2 regions of the Paraburkholderia sp. BR10141 genome follow, and region 2 is predicted to be linked to the other one. Evidence: predicted binding sites of a transcription regulator. Region 2 holds the regulator's gene; the other holds the start of a gene.
The links. The regulator LexA, encoded in region 2, represses DNA repair genes until DNA is damaged. The targets are predictions, from matches to a motif close to ACTGTATNNNNATACAGT.

Region 1 (4,208 bases), on a different contig from region 2:
CGGGGCTGGCGAGGATCACGGCGTCGTCGGGCAGGCGCGCGCGCAGCCAGCGCGCGACGTTCTGCGCCTGCTTGCGCCCGCGTGTGGTGAGCTGGCGGGAGAGGTCGCTGGCGGCGATGTCTTCGGCTTCGGCGTGGCGCCAGAGGATGAGGTGCATGGCGTCTCCTTTTTTGGCGGTATGGGGTGCACGTGCGGCGTGTCCTGTCATGGTGCACGCCAGGCCGGTATGCGGCAAGCGCGTGATGTGGATCGCTTTTCGTCGCTATGGCTCACTCAGATTTGACGGCGTGGCATCAGTGCCGATACAATCGCTGATTCGTCGGAGCGTAGCGCAGCCTGGTAGCGCATCTGATTTGGGATCAGAGGGTCGTAGGTTCGAATCCTATCGCTCCGACCAGCAATACCGAGGGGTTACACGCCATTGGCCTGTAGCCCCTTTTTCTTTTTCTCCCATGTTGGGTCATACGCGCTCGCGTCTCGTCGTACGGCTTGCGTTCCCTTTGAAAAGCCACCGAGCCTATAAAATACCGATCGGCCACCACTCCCGTGGCGATCGCACCCTGGCAGCCATGTTACGTTTATCCGAAGTCAAACTCCCCCTCGACCACGCCGAAAGCGAACTTGAAGCCGCGATTCGGGGACGTCTCGCGGAACTCGGCGTGGGGGCGGATGCGCTCGTGCGTTACACCGTATTCCGCCGTGCGCACGACGCACGCAAGCGCTCGGATATCAAGCTGACCTATATCGTCGACGTCGAAGTCAAGGACGAAGCGGCCGCGCTCAAGCGGATCGCCGGCAAGCCGCATTGCGGGGTGACGCCGGACATGACCTACCGCTTTGTCGCCAAGGCGCCCGAGCACTCGACGCATCCGCGTCCGGTGGTGATCGGCATGGGGCCATGCGGCCTGTTCGCGGGACTGATCCTCGCGCAGATGGGCTTTCGTCCCATCATCCTCGAACGCGGCAAGGCCGTGCGCGAGCGCACCAAGGACACCTTCGGGCTGTGGCGCAAGTCCGTGCTCAACCCCGAATCCAACGTGCAGTTCGGCGAAGGCGGGGCCGGGACGTTTTCCGACGGCAAGCTGTACAGCCAGATTAAGGATCCGCACCACTACGGCCGCAAGGTGCTCGAGGAGTTCGTCAAGGCGGGCGCGCCGGAAGACATCCTGTATCTGAGCCGGCCGCACATCGGCACGTTCCGTCTCGTCAGCATGGTGGAAAAAATGCGCGCCACCATCCACGAGCTGGGCGGTGAAGTGCGCTTCGAAACCCGCGTCGAAGACATCGAGATCGAACAGGGCAAGGTGCGCGCGCTCAAGCTTTCGAACGGCGAGACGCTGCCGTGCGACCACGTCGTGCTGGCCGTCGGCCACAGCGCCCGCGACACGTTCCAGATGCTGCACGATCGCGGCGTGTTCATGGAAGCCAAGCCGTTTTCGCTGGGCTTTCGGATCGAGCATCCGCAGGGGCTGATCGATCGCAGCCGTTTCGGCAAGTTTGCGGGCCACAAGCAACTCGGCGCGGCCGACTACAAGGTGGTGCATCACGCCAACAATGGACGGGCGGTCTATAGCTTCTGCATGTGCCCGGGCGGCACGGTGGTCGCGGCGACCTCCGAACCCGGCCGCGTGGTCACCAATGGCATGAGCCAGTATTCGCGGGCCGAGCGCAACGCGAATGCGGGCATCGTCGTCGGCATCACGCCGGAGGACTATCCGGGCGGTCCGCTCGCGGGCATCGCCTTCCAGCGCAAGTGGGAAGAGCGGGCGTTCGAACTCGGCGGCGGCAATTACCAGGCGCCGGGCCAACTGGTCGGCGACTTTATCGCCGGTCGTCCGTCGACGTCGCTGGGCTCCGTGGTGCCGTCTTACAAGCCGGGTGTGCACCCGACCGATCTCAGCACCGCGCTGCCCGACTACGTGATCGAAGCCATCCGCGAAGCCCTGCCTCAGATCGACAGGAAGATCGCAGGCTTCGCGATGCACGACGCCGTGCTCACCGGCGTGGAGACGCGCACGTCGTCGCCGCTGCGCATTCGTCGCAAAGACAATTACCAGAGCATGAACGTCGAAGGTCTGTATCCGGCGGGCGAAGGCGCCGGGTATGCCGGTGGTATCTACTCGGCGGCCATCGACGGCATCGAAGTGGCGCAAGCCGTGGCGCTCGATATGACGTCGGCGCAGGCGTCTTGATAGCAACAAGCTCTGCCGCCCTTATTGCACACCGCCCACATCGGGCTGGCGGCGTGTATTAAGCGGCGTTTGCCCCGGACGTCAGCGCGACGTCCGGCGGCGGTCCGGTCGCCCCTCGGCGATCGCAAAGTGACCCGCCCCCAATTTCCGCCTCCTCCAATCTCTCAAAATACTGTATAAATATACAGGTGGAGGCGAGTCGACCTCCTTCTTGCCGATGCCCCATTTCTTGCCGGGCAGGGCGAAGCGTTCCCATCAATCAGGCCACGAACATGGCAGCAGCAGCCCAGACCACTGCGCAGACCACCGCGCAACTCGCCGCGCACTTGCCCCCCCGGCTGCAAAGCCGCGTGTGGCAAGGCGATCAGCTCGCGCGCGCCAGCGAGCGCACGGTGCCGAGCGGCCACGCGACGCTCGACGCCCAGCTCCCCGGCGCCGGCTGGCCCTCGGGCAGCCTGACCGAGCTGCTCGTCGAACAGGGCGGCGTGGGCGAGATGCGACTTGTCGCGCCGGCGCTGCGCGCGCTCACCGCGCAGGCGGGCCGGCACGTGCTGCTCGTCGCGCCGCCGTGGCGCCCATACGCCTGCGCGCTCAAGGCGTGGGGGCTCGCGCTCGATCGCGTGATCTGGGTGCGCGCGGCCGAAGACGAAGCCGCCTGGGTGGCCGAACAGGCGCTCAAGCAGGAAGGCATGGGCGCCGTGCTGCTCTGGCAGGCGAAGGCGCGCGCCGACGCCGTGCGCCGTCTACAGGTCGCCGCCCAGGATTCGCAGGCGCTCGCATTTCTCGTGCGGCCGCTCGCCGCGCGCAACCAGTCGTCGCCGGCGCCGCTGCGCATGACCTGCTCGCCGGTGCCGCCGCCCGACGACGCGAGCCTGAACCGCCGGCAATGGATGCAGTTCGCCGCGCTCTCCGTCGATATTTTCAAGCGCCGCGGGCCGCCGCCCGCCCAGCCACTCGTCATTACATTGCCGCTGCAGGATGCGGTGCTGCCCCAGCCGGACGCAGCTTCCGTCGTCATGCCGTGGCCCGGGGTCAATCATGCTGTGGATCGCCGTCACCTTGCCGTTGTTGCCGCTGGAGGCCGTCAGACCTCTGATGCCGCCGGCGCCGTCAACGCCGCTCCTGCCTGAAAGCGTCGATGCCCATGTCACCAGCGCGCCGCGCTGCTACGCGCTCGCCGACCACACGCGCATCCTGATCGCCGATCTCGACGCGCTGCGCGCAGGCGTCGAGCCCGGCAACACGCGCTCGCATGCGCTCGCGCTCGCGCCGGGGCTCGTGCTGCTCGAAGCCGATCCGGCGCGCGAGACCCGCGCGTTCGAGGCGCTCGCGCTCGCGTTGCTCGCCTATACGCCCAAGGTGTCGTTCGCGCAGTCGCACACGCTGCTGCTCGAAGTCGGCTCGAGCTTGCGTCTGTTCGGCGGCGTGCGTGCGCTGCTCGCCAGGGTCGCGGCGACAGTGGCCGGCTGCGGGCACACCGCGCGCATGGCGTGCGCGCCCACGGCGTGGGGGGCATGGACGCTCGCGCAGGCGCGCGTCACGCGTTCGTCGCGCCGCTGGCATGTGCTCAAGGAAACAACGCTCGCGCGCGTGCTCGACTCACTGCCGGTCACGCTTGCGCCGTTCGCCGCGCAGCACGACCACGCGCTCACGCAGATCGGCTGCGCGACGCTCGGCGATTTGCGGCGGTTGCCGCGCGACGGCATCGTGCGTCGTTTCGGCGACGGCGTGCTCGGCTGGCTCGCGCAGGCGCGCGGCGAGGCGCCCGATCCGCGCGTCTGGTTTGCCGCGCCGCCGTCGTTTCACGCGTCGCTCGAATTGCAGGCGCGCGTGGAGAGTGCCGAGGCGCTGCTCTTTGCCGCGCGCCGGCTCGTGATGCAGCTGGCCGGCTGGCTGGCAGCGCAGCACGCGGCCTTGAGCGGCTTCGAACTGCGCCTGGAGCACGAACTGGCTTCGCGTCACGCGCCGCGCACCTCGACGCTCACGATCGCCTGGGCATCGCCTTCGCGCGACGCC
Region 2 (4,208 bases):
CAGCGCGAGGCGCCGAGGCACGCAGCGGCCTCTTCCTGTTCGCGCTCGAAGTCCTCGAGCACCGGCTGCACCGTGCGCACGACGAACGGCAAGCCGATGAAGGTCAGCGCCACGAGCACGCCGAGCGGCGTGAAGGCGATCTTCAGACCGAGCGGCTGCAGGAACTGGCCGATCCAGCCATTGCCGGCATACACGGCGGCGAGCGAAATGCCCGCCACGGAAGTCGGGAGCGCGAACGGCAGATCGACGAGCGCATCGATCACCCGTTTGAACGGAAACCTATAGCGCACGAGCACCCACGCCAGCAGGAAGCCGAATACCGCGTTGATCAGCGCCCCGCCGAGCGCGGCGGTGAACGTGAGCCGGTACGACGCGATCACGCGCGGCGACCACACGGCGCGCACGAACTGGCTCCAGTCGAGTGTCGCCGTCTTGAGAAAGGTGGCGGCAAGCGGAATGAGCACCACGAGGCTCAGATAGGCCACCGTGATGCCAAGCGTCAAACCGAAGCCAGGCAGCGCACTGGGCTTGCGCAATCGAAACGTTGTCATGCTCATCGTCCAGACATGGGTTGCGCGATTCGTGCGTTGCAGATTCGCGCCGAAAAGCGCGCCCGTAGGCGCGCTTCGTTGTTATGCGGTCACGTCGTTATGCGGACCGCTTACTGCTTGACCGCCTGCTGCTTGACTGCTCGACAGCTTTACTGCGGCTGATAGATCGAATCGAACACGCCGCCATCCGCGAAATGCGTCTTCTGCGCGTTGGGCCAGCCGCCGAACGTGTCGTCGACCGTGTAGAGCTTGAGCTTCGGAAACTTCGCCGTGAGCGCCGCCGGGACCTTGTCCGAACGCGGACGGTAGAAGTTCTTCGCGGCGATCTCCTGGCCCTCTTCGCTATAGAGGAACTGCAGGTAGGCTTCGGCCTCCTTGCGCGTGCCCTTCTTGTCGACGACCTTGTCCACCACGGCAACCGGCGGCTCAGCCAGAATGCTCACCGAAGGCACCACGATCTCGAACTTGTCCGGGCCGAACTCCTTGAGCGAGAGAAATGCTTCGTTTTCCCATGCGATCAGCACATCGCCGATGCCGCGCTGCACGAAGCTCGTCGTGGCTCCCCGCGCGCCCGAGTCGAGCACGCCCGCGTTCTTGTAGAGCTTCGTGACAAAGTCCTTCGCCTTCTGCTCGTTGCCGCCCGGCTGGTGCAGCGCATACGCCCACGCCGCGAGATAGTTCCAGCGCGCGCCGCCCGAGGTTTTCGGATTCGGCGTGACGATCGAGACACCCGGCTTGGTCAGATCGTCCCAGTCCTTGATGTGCCTGGGGTTGCCCTTGCGCACGAGGAACACGATGGTCGACGTGTATGGCGAGGCGTTGTCGGGCAGGCGCTTTTGCCAGTCCTTCGCGACGATGCCCTTGTTGGCGAGCGCGTCGATGTCCCATGCCAGCGCGAGCGTCGCGACGTCGGCCTGCAGACCGTCGAGCACCGAGCGCGCCTGTGCGCCCGAGCCGCCATGCGACTGTTTGATGGTGAGCGTTTCGCCCGTCTTCGCCTTCCACTGCTTGATGAAGGCTTCGTTGATGTCCTGGTACAGCTCGCGCGTCGGATCGTAGGAGACGTTGAGCAGCGATGTATCCGCGTGAGCGGCCAGCGGCACCATAGCCGCCATCGCCGTGACGCCGACGAGCGGCGCAACGCCGATGACCAGTTTTGCCGCCAGTGTTTTCAGCCAGCCCGCGCGCCCCGTATGTGTCGTGCCCATCTATCTGTTCTCCGTTCTCGTGTGTGCTCGTTTGCGCTCATTGATGAAACTGCAGCTAACGATGGAGGCCAGTCTAGCGATCCCCTTACATTATTAAAAATGATGTTTTCTTATTTTTTAATACGCAAAAGTGGTAAGGACAGAGGAAGTCGCTGTTGGAGCGCGGTTTCATCCGCGCAAACACGGGAAAACGGCCTGATGGCAACGTTCAGTCGATGAACTTCAAGTAACACTTGAAAAGTGGCGAGTACTGTATAAAAATACAGTTACCTGTTCAAACATACAGTGGCGCCATGACCAAACTCACCGCACGACAGCAGCAGGTTTTCGATCTGGTTCGCCGGGCCATCGAGCGCACGGGCTTTCCGCCCACGCGCGCCGAGATCGCGGCGGAACTCGGCTTCAGCTCCGCCAACTCCGCGGAGGAGCATCTGCGTGCGCTGGCGCGCAAGGGCGTGATCGAACTGGCTGCGGGCGCCTCGCGCGGCATCCGCCTCGTGCCGGGGCCCGACGACCTGCCACACCAGTTCACGCTCCCGCACCCGAGCATCATGCAACTCTCGCTGCCGCTCGTCGGCCGCGTCGCTGCGGGTAGCCCGATCCTCGCGCAGGAGCACATCTCGCAGAACTACATGTGCGACCCGGCGCTCTTCTCGAGCCGCCCCGACTACCTGTTGAAGGTGCGCGGCCTTTCCATGCGCGACGCCGGCATCCTCGACGGCGACCTGCTCGCCGTGCAGAAAAAGGCCGAAGCGAAAGACGGCCAGATCATCGTGGCGCGCCTCGGCGACGACGTGACCGTCAAGCGCCTGAAGCGCCGTCCGAACGGGCTCGAGCTGATCGCCGAGAACCCCGATTACGACAATATTTTCGTGGAGGCCGGCAGCGCGGAATTCGCGCTCGAAGGCATCGCGGTCGGGCTGATCCGCCCCACCGAATTCTAAGGAATCCGTCTGAGCGCGGTTTGCACATTGTTTGCGCACCATCTGCGCATACCTGGAGAGAGTCATGGAACGTCTTGCCCGCCTGCTGCCCTTCCGCCAATTCGGCCGCCTTCGCCATCTCCGTGGAATCGCCTCGTGCGCGGTCCGCGAAGTCCGCGATTCGGCTGCCGCACTGAGCGGCTCGCTCTTCGAAGACTCGCCTGAGATGGTAGCGGCCAGCGCAGCCGACCTGCCCGTGCTGCCCTCGGCACAGCCGGCGTTTGCGCGCGTGTCGCTCAACAGCACGCTCAACACCGAACAGCCCATGCGCCGCGCGCCCGTGCGCGTCTATCAGGGTCCGTCGCGGCTCATCCTAGTCGGCACGGTCGACGCGGTTTGCCGCGCAATCGACCGCTGCATCGCCGAGCAGCACAGCGACCTGCCCGCGGCACTCGCGAAGTAAGCAGCAACGCTGCCCAAATGTGAGAAGAGGTTACGGGCGGGATCGTTTGGCCCGGTTTGCGGTCAACACCGTGTTTAAACGATTTGCCCTATGCCGATGACGGAATCTCTCTCTACCCCGCGCAAGACCCAAGGCTGGAAAAAGCCCGTTGCGATCACGGTCGCCGTCGCAATGGTCGTTGCCGCGATCGGCTACGCCTATGCGTCGCCCTATATCGCGGTGAAACACATGAAAGCCGCGGCCGACGCGCGTGACGCCGTCGCGCTCAACGAATACGTCGATTACCCTGCGCTGCGCCTGAGCCTGAAACAGCAGGTGGGCGAGATGCTGCACCGGCGCGTCGAGGGGCAGCACAGCAGCAATCCGTTGCTGATCCTCGGCGCCGTAATTGGCGCGGCACTGATTAGTCCGCTCGTGGATGCCTACGCCACACCGGAAGGCGTGGCCGCCCTGCTCGATGGCATGCCGCCGACGGGCAAGCCCGGCGACCGGCCACACGCGCCGCCGCCAGCGGAATCCGGCGCGCCATCCGCGCAATCGGCAGAGCCGCCGCAATCGGCACCCGCCTCCGCCGCGCCACCGGCCCCGGCCGTATCCGGCACCCCCGCGCCCGAGGCGCGGCCGGTGACCACGGCGGGCTATCGCGGCCTCAATGAGTTCGCGCTCACGTGGGACCGCGGCAGTACGGGCGAGCACTACGCCGCCATTCTGCAGCGTCACGGGCTCTTCTCGTGGAAGCTCTCGGCGGTCGAGCTAAGCGAAGGAAACGTCTCGAACTGAGACAGATCGGCAGTGGCAGCGCTAACAGGCCGGTTCCAGTCGAGCCGGCCCGCTTGATCCCCTACGCGGCGGCTTGCTGCTGCTTTTCCTCAGCCGCCGACGAACACGCCACGAGAATGCTGCACGAAACGCGGTCGAGCAGCGGCGTGTTGCCGGCGCCCATCCACCAACGCGAGAGCCCTGTGCGGCAGCGGTGGCCCACCACCACGAGGTCGGCATTCAGCTCGTTGGCCAGATTCGCGATTTCGTCGATCGGATGACCGAACGCGAAATGCCCCTGAGC

Region 1: the regulator LexA is predicted to act here: its motif matches at 2,364-2,381, upstream of imuA (translesion DNA synthesis-associated protein ImuA).

Annotation. Positions count from the first base shown of each region.
Region 1 is NZ_JBMIQH010000006.1:262,112-266,319, forward strand. Features, by position in the region: gene sixA (phosphohistidine phosphatase SixA) at 1-157, opposite strand, end outside; tRNA gene ACOJB8_RS11525 (tRNA-Pro) at 321-397, shown strand; gene ACOJB8_RS11530 (NAD(P)/FAD-dependent oxidoreductase) at 570-2,192, shown strand; gene imuA (translesion DNA synthesis-associated protein ImuA) at 2,465-3,322, shown strand; gene ACOJB8_RS11540 (Y-family DNA polymerase) at 3,231-4,208, shown strand, end outside.
Region 2 is NZ_JBMIQH010000023.1:36,302-40,509, reverse strand. Features, by position in the region: gene cysT (sulfate ABC transporter permease subunit CysT) at 1-551, opposite strand, end outside; gene ACOJB8_RS27630 (sulfate ABC transporter substrate-binding protein) at 701-1,759, opposite strand; gene lexA (transcriptional repressor LexA) at 2,053-2,703, shown strand; gene ACOJB8_RS27620 (hypothetical protein) at 2,768-3,145, shown strand; gene ACOJB8_RS27615 (DUF2939 domain-containing protein) at 3,242-3,925, shown strand; gene ACOJB8_RS27610 (universal stress protein) at 3,987-4,208, opposite strand, start outside.